Regions from separate parts of the Streptomyces sp. NPDC048636 genome, predicted to be linked through region 3. Evidence: riboswitches for the same ligand, from Rfam matches in the RefSeq annotation. Region 3 holds a riboswitch; each other region holds the start of a gene.
What was found. A riboswitch is a leader RNA that binds a small molecule or an ion and turns the genes downstream of it on or off. The one in region 3 is predicted to bind cobalamin.
Positions count from the first base shown of each region.

Region 1: it holds a riboswitch for cobalamin, as region 3 does, so the genes downstream of both, cobN (cobaltochelatase subunit CobN) here and AB0C66_RS03620 (ribonucleoside-diphosphate reductase subunit alpha) in region 3, are expected to answer to the same signal.
Region 2: it holds a riboswitch for cobalamin, as region 3 does, so the genes downstream of both, AB0C66_RS29655 (CbtB-domain containing protein) here and AB0C66_RS03620 (ribonucleoside-diphosphate reductase subunit alpha) in region 3, are expected to answer to the same signal.
Region 4: it holds a riboswitch for cobalamin, as region 3 does, so the genes downstream of both, AB0C66_RS14840 (CoA-acylating methylmalonate-semialdehyde dehydrogenase) here and AB0C66_RS03620 (ribonucleoside-diphosphate reductase subunit alpha) in region 3, are expected to answer to the same signal.

Region 1 covers NZ_JBEZHR010000016.1:139,927-143,116, forward strand. Annotated here, with positions in the region: gene cobG (precorrin-3B synthase) at 1-959, opposite strand, end outside; cobalamin riboswitch at 1,006-1,156, shown strand; gene cobN (cobaltochelatase subunit CobN) at 1,188-3,190, shown strand, end outside.
Region 2 covers NZ_JBEZHR010000014.1:194,235-197,424, forward strand. Annotated here, with positions in the region: gene metE (5-methyltetrahydropteroyltriglutamate--homocysteine S-methyltransferase) at 1-317, shown strand, start outside; gene AB0C66_RS29650 (histidine phosphatase family protein) at 327-896, opposite strand; cobalamin riboswitch at 962-1,121, shown strand; gene AB0C66_RS29655 (CbtB-domain containing protein) at 1,157-1,381, shown strand; gene AB0C66_RS29660 (CbtA family protein) at 1,430-2,212, shown strand; gene AB0C66_RS29665 (Rieske 2Fe-2S domain-containing protein) at 2,443-3,190, shown strand, end outside.
Region 3 covers NZ_JBEZHR010000001.1:782,931-786,120, forward strand. Annotated here, with positions in the region: gene AB0C66_RS03620 (ribonucleoside-diphosphate reductase subunit alpha) at 1-1,433, opposite strand, end outside; cobalamin riboswitch at 1,564-1,704, opposite strand; gene AB0C66_RS03625 (FGGY-family carbohydrate kinase) at 1,759-3,190, opposite strand, start outside.
Region 4 covers NZ_JBEZHR010000004.1:478,310-481,499, forward strand. Annotated here, with positions in the region: gene AB0C66_RS14835 (acyl-CoA dehydrogenase family protein) at 1-146, opposite strand, end outside; gene AB0C66_RS14840 (CoA-acylating methylmalonate-semialdehyde dehydrogenase) at 152-1,675, opposite strand; cobalamin riboswitch at 1,901-2,075, opposite strand; gene AB0C66_RS14845 (NAD(P)H-binding protein) at 2,135-2,974, opposite strand; gene AB0C66_RS14850 (AraC family transcriptional regulator) at 3,090-3,190, shown strand, end outside.

The DNA of each region.
Region 1 (3,190 bases), on a different contig from region 3:
GGCACCGCCACGGACACCGTGTGGCGCCCGTCCGGTCCGGCCACCGTCCCCGGCGTGGGGCCGTGGTGTGCCGCTCCCGGACCGAGTTCAGGTGGTTCAGGGCCGGTGTCCGTGTGATGACCGATGCCCGCCTCGCCGAGTCGTGCCGCCAATCCTTCGGCCGTCACGGCGTGTTGCGCGGGGAGCTCCCACACCCGCCAGGCCCGGATGCCGCTTTCGTCCGCACAGATGAGGAATTCCAGGGCCGCCAGCGCGGCGGCGCGCGGTGCGTCCCCGGCCGCCGTGACACGCACCACGGCACCGGCCGGACCTTCGGATCCGGCGGATCCCATCCGCAGTACGGCGCCGCCGTCCGGTGTTGCGATCAATGTCACATCCGCGCCCAGGGCGGCGATATCGCCCCGTCCGTCGTCCAGCGCGAACAGAAATCGCCCCGACAACTCCGACAATCTCGACAAGCCCGTCGACTCGCCGGGTCCGGCCGCGCAGAGCAGCGCGTCCAACTCCCGTGCCCACACGGAGGTGTCGGCGTGTCCGGCGCCGTCGAGACCGGCCAGCGGTGACGCCACGATGTTGCGCACCCGGTCGTGCGCGTCCGACGGCAGCAGTCCGGCCGTCCGCAACCGCTCCGCCAGCCGCGCTCCGCACCCCTCGTCCAGCCCGCGCAGCTGGAGATTTCCCCGGGAGGTGAGGTCCACCCGGCCATCGCCCAACTCCTCGCTCGCCCCGGCGAGCGCCTCGGCCTGACAACCCGTCAGCAAGCCTCCGGGCAGCCGGATACGGGCCAGTGCGCCGTCATGCGCCGAGTGAAGCCGCAGTGCGCCGGGGCATGCGTCATCGCGCCCACCGCGAGCGGCAGAGACCGCCCGGACCGCGGCGGAGCGGGCCCGGACACCGGCGACGGGCGTTTGATCCCCTGGTGGGACGGTTGTCGGGGGGAGGGGCATGGCGGCGAGCATACCGACGATTCCCCGGCCCTCTCCGTCCCGTGGCAGGTCAGCAACGCTTACTATGCTCAGCGGCGGGCCGTCCCGGCTCGCCGGACGCAACAGACGGCGTCAGGGGAGGAAGCCGGTGTGATTCCGGCGCGGTCCCGCCACTGTGAGCACGGCAGCAGCCGGGCGAGCCAGGAACTCCCGCCGTCTTCAACCCGCCCGGGGCGCGGACCCCGAGGAAGGCGCCGAGCCATGATTCTGCTGCTGTCGACGTCCGACACCGACCTGCTCAGTGCCCGTGCCGCCACGGGCCCGGTGCCGTACCGCCTGGCCAATCCGGCCCGGCTCGCACTCGACGACCTTCCCGGCCTCCTCGAGGGCGTCGACCTCGTCGTCGTACGGCTGCTCGGCGGTGTCCGCGCCTGGCAGGAGGGGCTCGACGTACTGCTCGCGGGCGACCGTCCCGTGGTGGTCCTCACCGGTGAACAGGCCCCGGACGCCCAGCTCATGGAGGCGTCCACGGTCCCGGTCGGTATCGCCGCCGAGGCCCACGCCTACCTCGCCCACGGCGGTCCCGGAAACCTGGATCAGCTGGCCCGCTTCCTCTCCGACACCGTGCTGCTCACCGGCCACGGTTTCGCACCGCCCGCCCCCGCCCCCACCTGGGGCGCGCTGGACCGCACCGCGCGTACGGCCGGCGGCCCCACCGTGGCGGTGCTCTACTACCGTGCCCACCACATGAGCGGCAACACGGCCTTCGTCGAGGCCCTGTGCCGGGCCGTGGAGGACGCCGGGGGCCGTCCGCTCCCGCTCTTCGTCGCCTCGCTGCGCGCCCCCGAGACCGAGCTGATCGAGGCCCTCGGCGCGGCCGACGCGGTGGTCACCACCGTGCTCGCCGCCGGTGGCACCCGGCCCGCCGACGCCTCCGCGGGCGGCGACGACGAGGCGTGGGACGCGGGCGCGCTCGCCCGGCTCGACGTCCCCGTGCTCCAGGCGCTGTGTCTGACCGGTTCACGCACCGCCTGGGAGGCGAACGACGAGGGGCTCTCCCCGCTGGACGCCGCGACCCAGGTCGCCGTCCCCGAGTTCGACGGCCGTCTCATCACCGTGCCGTTCTCCTTCAAGGAGGTCGACGAGGACGGGCTGCCCGTGTACGTCGCCGACCCCGAGCGCGCCGCGCGTGTCGCCGGAATCGCGGTACGACACGCCCGGCTGCGCCACATACCCGCCGCGGAGAAGCGTCTCGCGCTGGTGCTCTCGGCCTACCCGACCAAGCACTCCCGGATCGGCAACGCCGTCGGCCTCGACACCCCCGCCAGCGCCGTCGCCCTGCTGCGCCGGCTCCGCGCCGAGGGCTACGACCTCGGCCCGGAGGAAGGGCCGGACGCGGTCCCGGGTCTGGTCTCCGGCGACGGCGACGACCTGATCCGCGCCCTCATCGACGCGGGCGGCCATGACCAGGAGTGGCTGACCGAGGAGCAGCTCGCCGCCAACCCGGTCCGCGTCCCCGCCGCCGACTACCGCCGCTGGTACGCCACCCTGCCCGAGCAGCTGCGCGACGCGGTCGAGGAGCACTGGGGGCCGCCGCCCGGCGAGATGTTCGTCGACACCAGCCGCAACCCGGACGGCGATATCGTGCTGGCCGCGCTGCGCCACGGCAACCTCCTGATCGTCATCCAGCCGCCGCGCGGCTTCGGCGAGAACCCCATCGCCATCTACCACGACCCCGATCTGCCGCCCTCCCACCACTACCTGGCCGCCTACCGCTGGATGGCCACCCCGCGGGCCGACGGCGGCTTCGGCGCCGACGCCATGGTGCACCTGGGCAAACACGGCAACCTGGAGTGGCTGCCCGGCAAGAACGCGGGGCTGTCCGCCGCCTGCGGCCCCGACGCCGCGCTCGGCGATCTGCCGCTGGTCTACCCGTTCCTGGTGAACGACCCGGGCGAGGGCACCCAGGCCAAGCGCCGGGTCCACGCCACCCTGGTCGACCACCTGGTGCCGCCGATGGCCCGCGCCGACTCCTACGGGGATATCGCGCGCCTGGAGCAGCTGCTCGACGAGTACGCCGCCATCTCCGCGATGGACCCGGCCAAGCTGCCCGCCATCCGCGCCCAGATCTGGACCCTGATCCAGGCCGCCAAACTGGACCACGACCTCGGTCTCGAGGACCGCCCCGACGACGACGGCTTCGACGACTTCCTGCTCCATGTCGACGGCTGGCTGTGCGAGGTCAAGGACGCCCAGATCCGCGA
Region 2 (3,190 bases), on a different contig from region 3:
ACGACCTCGACGCCGATGTGATCAGTCTGGAGGCGGCCCGTTCGCATATGCAGGTGGCCGGGGAGCTGGCCGGGGCCGGGTATCCGCGCGAGGTCGGCCCCGGGGTCTATGACATCCACTCCCCGCGGGTGCCGGGCACCGACGAGGTGGCCGCCCTGTTGCGCAGGGGTCTCGGGGCCATTCCGGCCGAGCGGCTGTGGGTCAACCCGGACTGCGGTCTGAAGACCCGTGGCTGGCCCGAGGTGCGGGCCTCGCTGGAGAATCTGGTGGCCGCCGCCCGGGAGGTGCGGGCCGCGCCGCCGGGAAGCGCCGGCTGAGGCCCCGGCTCACTCCGCCGCCGTCAGCGGCCGCCCGCAGCGCAGATTCCAGCGCCCGGCGCGGCCGCTGAGCTCGGTGGCGGTCAGCGGGGCGGTGTCGAGCCGCCAGAAGGTGGCGGCGGGGACGCCGAGGGCGTGCACCAGTGCCGCCCGGACCACCGGCGGGTCCGCGACGGCGAGCACCCTCTCCTCGTGCCCTGCCCGGTCCGAAAGCCAGGCCCCGACCCGCTCCAGCAGTTCCAGCAGTGACTCACCGCCGTGCGGGGCCGCCGCCGGATCGGTCAGCCAGGCCGCCATCTCCTCCGGTGTCTGGCGGCCGACCTCGTCCAGCGAGCGGCCCCGCCAGCGGCCCACGTCCAGATCGCGCAGTTCCTCGGTCACCGCGGCGTCCAGGCCCAGCGCCCGTGCGGTCCCGCGGCAGCGTACGGACGGGGCGGTCAGGCTGGTGTCGTGGTGCGGCAGGGCGCCCGCGGCGGCCTCGGCGCGGCGGAGGGCGGACGGGTCCGGCGGGGCGTCGTCGAACCTCACCTGCCGCAACGCGGCGTTGACCGCGGGCGTGACCAGCGTGATACGCACCACCCTGTCCCCCTCATCTGCACCATTCGCCCACGTAGGGGCGCACATTCTGCTACCCGCGCCGTAGCGGTGAACGACTGTCACGCGCTACCGTCTCATGACAACGACGGCGCGACGGAAGTCCGGTGAGAGCCCGGCACGGTCGCGCCACTGTGTGTCCGTCGGAGGATCCCGCACCCGGGAGCCGCCGCCGGACGAGTCAGACCCGGCGCCGTCGTTCGAGTACCCACGACCGGGACGCGCGTTCCCCAGGAGGTTCCACCATGGCTCAGTCCGCCGTTCCCGCGCCCAGCGCACAGCCGGTGCCGGAGATCACTCCGATATCGCTCAAGGCCATCGCCCCCTGGGCCGTCTTCTTCGGCATCCTCATGCTGATCCTGCTCTACTTCGTCGGCGCCGAGCAGGGCGCCACCGCCCTCGTCTCCGGCGAGGATGTGCACGAGTGGGTGCACGACGGGCGCCACCTGCTCGGTTTCCCCTGCCACTGACCCCGGCCGCACCCTCGTCACCTCCAGTTCAGGGGAATCGGAACCGTCATGAACTCCATATCCGTCCGGGCGTTGCTCGTCCGGGGCATGCTCGCGGGCCTCGCCGCCGGAGCGCTGGCCCTCGTGGTGGCCTATCTGCTGGGCGAACCGCGTATCGACTCGGCGATCTCCTTCGAGGAGGCGCACAGCCATGAGCACGGCGGCGTCGAACTCGTCAGCCGCACCATGCAGTCGACCGGTGGCCTCGCCACCGGGGTGCTGATCTACGGCGTCGCCTTCGGTGGCATCGCCTCACTGGCCGTCTGTGTGGCCCTCGGCCGCATCGGCCGGTTCGGGCCGCGCGCCACCGCCGCACTGGTCTCGCTCGGCGCGCTGGTGGCGGTGTACCTCGTGCCGTTCTTCAAGTACCCGGCCAATCCGCCGTCCGTCGGCGACCCGTCCACTCTCGACCAGCGCACCACGCTGTACTTCCTGATGGTGGTGCTCGGGGTGCTGCTGGCGGTGGCCGCGGTCATCCTCGGCAAGCGGCTGGCGCCGCGGCTGGGCAATTGGAACGCGGCCGTGGCCGCATCGGTGGCCTTCGTGGCGGCGGTCGGGCTGGCCTATGCCTTCCTCCCGTCGTTCAACGAGGTGCCCGAGCACTTCCCGGCGGCCCTGCTGTGGGAGTTCCGGCTGGCGGCCCTCGCCATCCAGTGCACCCTGTGGATCTCCTTCGGGCTGATCTTCGGCCAGCTCGCCGAGCGTCAGCTCACCCCGCGTCCGGCGGCCGGTACGGTCGACCGGACACCGGAGGCGGCCGACGCGAACGGCGCCGCCACCGCCGCCCGCTGATCTCACGGCCGATACCCGGGCCGCCACCGCATCCGGATTCCACCGGAGCGGTGGCGGCCCGGCGCGTTTCCGGACACCCGCGGTGGCCGCACCGATAGCACCCTCCGCACCGGGATGACCCGGGTGGCGGACCGCCGCCACCCGCGGAGCGCAACTACGGGTGCAGACCGGCCAGAACCCCCGCACGGTTGACATATCCGATGTCGCCTAGCTGGCTGGGGTGCTGTGGAATGCGCGTAACCGGACTGGGGCACGCTGGACTGTTCATCGAAACCGCGGCGGGATCGGTGCTCTGCGACCCGTGGGTCAACCCCGCCTTCTTCGGCTCATGGTTCCCGTTCCCGGACAACACCGACCTGGACTGGGCCCACTACGGGCGCTCTGCCGACTATCTGTACGTCTCCCATCTGCACCGGGACCACTTCGACGCGGAGAATCTGCGCCGGAACGTCCGCAAGGACATCACGGTGCTGCTGCCCGCCTTCGCCACCGATGAACTGGAGCGTGAACTGCGGGGGCTCGGCTTCACCCGCTTCCTGCGCACCCGGACCGGTGTGCCGGTGGAGCGCGACGGTCTGCGCATCATGATCACCGCGCTGACCGGGCCCGGTGACGGCCCCATCGGCGACTCCGCGCTCTCGCTCGACGACGGGCGGACCGTACTGCTCAACCAGAACGACGCGCATCCGCTGGACATCGCGGCCATCCGGGAGTTCGGCGAGGTGGACGCGTACTTCGTGCAGTTCTCGGGAGCGATCTGGTATCCGATGGTGTACCAGCTGCCGCTGTCCGCGAAGCAGGAGTTCGCCGCGCGCAAGCGCAAGGGCCAGTTCGAGCGGGCGCTGCGGTATATCGACGCGGTGCAGGCGGCGCATGTGTTCCCCAACGCGGGTCCGCCCTGCTTCCTCGACGAGGCGCTCTTCCAGCACAACGGCACCGGCCGGGACGGGGAGAGCATCTTCGTCGACCAGGTGGAGT
Region 3 (3,190 bases):
TCCATCGCCTCCTGCCCGTCCGCGCCCTTGCCCAGGTGGGCGGCGAGGTTGACCGACCCGAGGTTGCACACGGCGGTCTCGCCGTCGTCGGTGACCTCCAGGATCTCGGTGCAGAGGTTGGAGGAGTGGACGACCTTGCCGGGCTCGGCGGTCTGGTTGGCGGTGCGGTTGGCGGCGTCCTTGAAGGTCATCCAGCCGTTGCCGGTCTGCGCCAGGGTGCGCATCATCCGGGAGTAGAGCTGGCGCGCCGGGACCTGCTTGACCGCACGGCCCTCGGCCTCGGCCCGGCGGTACGCGGCGTCGAACTCCTCGCCCCACAGGTCCACCAGCTGCGGCGCGTCGGCCGGGGAGAACAGCGACCAGTCGGCGTCCGCCTCGACCCGGCGCATGAACTCGTCCGGGATCCAGTGGGCGATGTTGAGGTTGTGGGTGCGGCGGGCTTCCTCACCGGTGTTGTCCCGCAGCTCCAGGAACTCCTCGATATCCGCGTGCCAGGTCTCCAGGTAGACACAGGCCGCGCCCTTGCGCCGGCCGCCCTGGTTGACCGCGGCCACCGAGGCGTCCAGCGTGCGCAGGAACGGCACGATGCCGTTGGAGTGCCCGTTGGTGCCGCGGATCAGCGAACCGCGGGCCCGGATACGGGAGTACGAGAGCCCGATACCGCCCGCGTGCTTCGACAGCCGCGCGACCTGGTGGTAGCGGTTGTAGATCGAGTCCAGCTCGTCCAGCGGCGAGTCCAGCAGATAGCACGAGGACATCTGCGGATGCCGGGTGCCGGAGTTGAACAGCGTGGGGGAGCTGGGCAGGTACGACAGGGTGCTGGTGAGCCGGTACAGCTCGGCGACCTCGTCCACGGCCCGCTCGCTGAGGTTCTCGGCCAGCCCGCAGGCGACCCGGAGCAGGAAGTGCTGCGGGGTCTCGATCACCTGACGGGTGGTCGGGTGGCGCAGCAGATAGCGGCTGTACAGGGTGCGCAGTCCGAAGTAGCCGAAGCGGTTGTCGGCGCCGTCCGCCAGCGCCCGGTCCACCAGGGCGTCCAGCCGGGCGGCGTGGGCGGTGACGAACTCGGCGGTGGAGTCGGCGATCAGCCCTTCGCGGTGGCCCACCGCGACCGAGGCCGAGAAGGAGAGCGCGCCCTGCCCGGCCGCCTCTTCGGTGATCGCCAGGGCCAGCAGCCGCGCGGCCAGCCGGGAGTACTCCGGCTCCTCCGCGATCAGCCCGGCCGCCGCCTCGGTCGCGAGGGTACGCAACTCCGCCTCGTCCGAGCCCGGATGGCGGCCGCGCAGGGCGGCGGCCGCGACCTTGCCGGGGTCGGTGGCGGGCAGGTCGGCGGTGAGCCCGGTGAGGGTCCGCAACAGGGCGGTACCGGGCGCGTCGGCCGCTGCCTGGGAAGCCGCTGCCTCTGAAACCGGATCGGCGGGCGCGATGGTCACTGAAGTGTTCTCCCTCGCTCGGCTGGGGCCAGGAGGGAGGAGCGATGGCCGCGTACGGGCATGGCGAATCCGCACTACCGTACGAACGCACACCGCGCAGCGTCCAACGGCCCAACCCGCGAGGCCCGGACGTGTTCAGACGGCCGTCGGCAGGTCATCGGACTCACGGGTACACAAATGCGCACACGTACACCGTTGCGGGACAGTTCCGGATTCCCACCGGATTCCCCTGCGTCGACAGCGAGCACGAGCATACATCTTGTGTCGGCCGACGCACGCGCCCCCACATCTTGTGTCGTCCACAGGAGAGTTTCCCACGTATGTGCTATTGCGGGGTCGCTTCCCCCCGCTGTTCCGGGGCCTTCTCCCGCCATCCGGCAAGGGCTCGGGCCAGCTGGGAACGGTAGTCGGCGTAGCCGCGTTCGAAGGTCTCACGGCGGTCCGGACCCGGTGTGACGGTGCGCGCGTCGGCCTGCCAGCGCTCCGCGTCGACCGGCTCGCCGAGGCACTCCCAGGCGACCGCGACCGCGCCGCGCGCCCCCACTTCGGGTTCGTCCGGGATGCGCACCGGACGGCCGAGGACGTCGGCGAACAGCTGGGTCCAGGCCCGGGACCGGGTGCCGCCGCCGCACAGCGCGAGGCTCGCGGAGAGCCCGGCCGCCTCCAGGCAGTGACGGGCGGCGTAGGCGATCGACTCGCAGACCGCGCGGACCGCGTCGGCGCGGGTCGAGGCGAGGGTGAGCCCGTCGAGCCGTCCCCGGGCGCCGGGTTCGACGAACGGCGCCCGCTCGCCCGCGCCGGACAGGAACGGCAGCGCGGTCACCCCGCGCGCGCCGGGCGGGCTGCTGCCGAGTATCGCGTCCAGGTCGGCGGTGGTGGCCCCGGTGAACTCCAGCGCCCATTCCAGGGCCGCGGTGCCGACCATCGCGGGCATGGCGCGCAGCCAGCGTGTGGGGTCGGGGGTGCACAGCCACATGCCGGCCGGGTCGGCGGCCGGGTCGAACCGCGCGTCGTCGGTGAGGACCTGACAGGCCAGTGTGGTGCCCACGATCAGCAGACCGTCGCCGAGCTCCCGCACCCCGCTGCCGATGGCACAGGCGGGCAGGTCGTAGGGGCCCGCGCTGACGGGGAGTCCGGCAGGGAGTCCGAGCAGCCGGGCGCCCTCCTCGTGCAGCGGGGCGAGTGCCCCGGGCGCGGCGGGCTCCGGCAACAGCCGTGCGTACGCGGCGATTCCGCACATCTCCAGCGCGTCTTGGACATAGCGGCGGGTGGTGACGTCGAGGAACGGCAGCGAGGCGTCGGAGGCGTCCACGCCGATCACCCCGGTCAGCCGCTGGGCGACCGCGTCCACGCAGTAGCCCGCGACCTCGGCCCGCTCCAGCGACCGCGGTTCGTGCTCGGCGAGCCAGGCCAGCAGCGGGGCGTGGCAGCCGGGGAACACCCCCGAGCCGGTGCGCGCCCACAGCGCGCGCAGGGTGCCGTCCGCGCGCCAGCGGGCCACCGTCCCGCCCGCCCTGCCGTCCATCCATGAGATCGGCGGACGCACCGCCCGGCCCGCCGCGTCCCGTAGCCACAGACCGTCCCCCTGGCCGGTCAGGGCGAGTGCGACGGGGGGTGCGGGAAGGGCGGCGGCGACCTCCCGGCACACCTCGGCGACGGTGCGCAGCACATCCTCCAGGTCCTGTTCGACCCGGCCGCCGGGCCGCCGGTCCAGGCGGCTGGGGCGGCTCGCGGAGGCGATCGCCCGCCCGTCCCGG
Region 4 (3,190 bases), on a different contig from region 3:
AGTCCGGCGGCCTTGCGGAGCACATCGAGCGGGAAGTGTTTGTCCTGGTCCCATCGGACCGCGTGCGGGGCGAGATGGTCCTGGGCGAAGTCGAGTGTGGTCTCGACGAGGGCTTGCTGCTCGTCGGTGAGCAGGGTGGTGGTCATCGCGCTCATCCCATCGTGGGAATGGTGAAGCTGGCCCCCTCGCGCAGCCCGGCGGGCCAGCGCGAGGTGACGGTCTTGGTGCGGGTGTAGAAGCGGATGGCGTCCGGGCCGTGCTGGTTGAGGTCGCCGAAGCCGGAGCGCTTCCAGCCGCCGAAGGTGTGGTAGGCGACGGGTACCGGGATGGGCACGTTCACGCCGATCATGCCGGTGTTCACCCGCCGGGTGAAGTCGCGGGCGGTGTCGCCGTCCCGGGTGAAGATCGCGACGCCGTTGCCGTAGGCGTGTTCACTCGGCAGGCGCAGCGCCTCCTCATAGTCCGCGGCGCGCACGACACAGAGGACGGGGCCGAAGATCTCCTCCTGGTGAACGCGCATCCCCGGGGTGACCCGGTCGAAGAGCGAGGCACCGGCGAAGAAACCGTTCTCATGGCCGGGCAGAACGAACTCCCTGCCGTCGACGACGAGTTCGGCGCCCTCCTCGACACCGAGGTCGACATAGGACCGCACCCGGTCGACGGCGTCCCGGCCGACCAGCGGGCCGAAGTCGGCCTCAGGGTCGTCGCTGCGGCCGATCCGCAACGTGCTGATGCGTTCCTTCAGACGGGAGACGAGGGCGTCGGCGGTGTCCTCGCCCACCGGGACGGCGACCGAGATCGCCATACAGCGCTCACCCGCCGAGCCGTATCCGGCCCCGATCAACGCGTCGACGGCCTGGTCCATATCGGCGTCCGGCATCACGATCATGTGGTTCTTGGCGCCGCCGAAGCACTGGGCGCGCTTGCCGTGGGCGGCGGCGGTGGCGTAGACGTGCGCGGCGATGGGCGTGGAGCCGACAAAGCCGAGCGCCGCGACGCGGGGATCCTCCAGGAGGGTGTCCACGGCCTCCCGGCCACCGTTGACCACATTGAGGACACCGGGCGGCAGACCCGCCTCCAGGAACAGTTCGGCCAGCCGCAGCGGGACGGACGGGGCGCGCTCGGAGGGTTTGAGGATGAAGGAGTTTCCGCAGGCCAGGGCCGGAGCCGCCTTCCACAGAGGGATCATCGCGGGGAAGTTGAACGGGGTGATCCCGGCCACCACACCGAGGGGCGCCCGCAGCGAGTGGACGTCGATGCCGGTACCGGCGTTGTCGGTGAACTCGCCCTTCAGCAGATGCGGGATGCCCGCGGCGAACTCCACGACCTCCAGTCCGCGCTGGAGGTCGCCATGCGCGTCGGCGACCGTCTTGCCGTGTTCGGACGACAGCAGCCGGGCCAGGGTGTCCTTCTCCCCCTCGACGAGCTGGAGGAACCGGAGGAGGACCCGGGCGCGGCGCTGAGGGTTCCACTCTCCCCATGCGCGCTGCGCGTGCGCGGCGTCGGCGATCGCCGCCTCGGTCTCCGCCCGGCTCGCGAGGGGGACACGGGCCTGGATCCCGCCGGTGTTGGGGTCGTACACCTCGCCGTAGGACCCCGAGGTGCCGGGGGTGTGCTTGCCGCCGATGAAGTGGGTCAACTCACGTGTGTGCGGGGGGTGTTGCTCGCGGACCATGAATGCCTGCTCTCGTCAGGTGATCCGGATGGCGCGCCGTCCCGCCGCACACGGACGCGGGGCGTACGGGTGCGAGGGCGGCGCGAGATCGCGTATGGCGGTGAACCGTCAGGTGGTGACGGCCGGATGCCGGAGAACTCCTCGGCGCGGCAGCGCCCGCAGGGCGGTTCCGCCGGGATCGTGAATGCGCACCGGTGCCATGCGTGTCAGCTCCATCCTCGTGGAAAACACGGAACATCCCGCGGCCGGTATCCTGACTCCCGGATCAGCGCGCGCCGTCCGCCTTCCCGACATCCAGCTCGTCAGTGGCGTTCTGCTCGACGGCGTACTCCCCGGTCACAGTGGCGGGACCGCGCCGGAATCACACCGGCTTCCCTGCACCGCGGGCCTTCCCCACGACTATATAGTTGGACGTCCTAGTAAATCCAGCACATCCCGCACACCGGCCGTCGGCCCGGATCAGTGCGGCGCGTACGCATCGAAGTCGGTGCGGGCGACGTACGCGGAGAAGTCGCGGGGCGAGCGGCCGAGCGCCTTGTACACGCCATCGGTAACCGTCGCCCCGCGCTCTTCGCGGATGTGCCGGAGCACGGTGATCACTTCGTCGGCCACCGAGTCCTGGTATCCGGCAGTGGCCAGGTCGGCGCGGTAGGCGTCCTCGGTCACGGGGACGAAGCGCAGCGGCCGACCCGCGGCGCGGGCGATCTCCGCGACGGCCTCGGCGAAGCTCAGCGAACGCGGTCCCGACAGGATGTAGGTCTGCCCGGTGTGCCGGTCGTCGATGAGTGCCTCGGCCGCGACGTCGGCCAGGTCGTCGAGGTCGACGAAGGGTTCCCGGCCATCACCGGTGGGCAGCCGGAGCTCGCCCTGCTCGCCGAGGAGGGGGGCGAAGAAATCGAGCTCGGTGAAGTTCTGCGCGAACCAGGTGGGGCGCAGGATCGTCCAGCGCAGCCCGGAAGCGGTCACGGCCTCCTCGGTGGCGAGGTGTGCGCCGCCCATTTCGCCCCACGGCCGGGCGGAGAGCAGCACCAGGCGTCGGACTCCGGCGCGGCCAGCCGTGGCGGCGAAGTCGCGGACCTCGGCCGGTGCGCCGGGGCCTTGCGAGTCGACGACATAGACGGCGTCGATGCCGGTCAGGGCCGGCTGCCAGGTGGTGCGGTCGGCCCAGTCGAAGCGGACCGGGCCCCGCCGTGAGGCCACGGCGGGTTCGAGACCGCGCCGGCGAAGAGCGGCGGCGACGCGGCGGCCGGTCTTACCGGTACCACCGAGGACGAGAACGTGGGGAAGGTTTGTCGTCATGTCTCCAGCACACCTCGCTGGTGCGGCACAAGCGATGGCTGATGCGATCGATTCGATGTCCGCCCGTCTCATCCGAGCTGGTTTCCCGCCCGGGACGTCCGTACGCTGGGACGGCATGGATGATGTGTTGTCCGGACTGCTCCAGGACATCCGCGCCCACGGCGGGCTCTTCGACCAGTCGGCCCTCGTCCCTCCGTGGTCCCTGCGTTTCGGTGA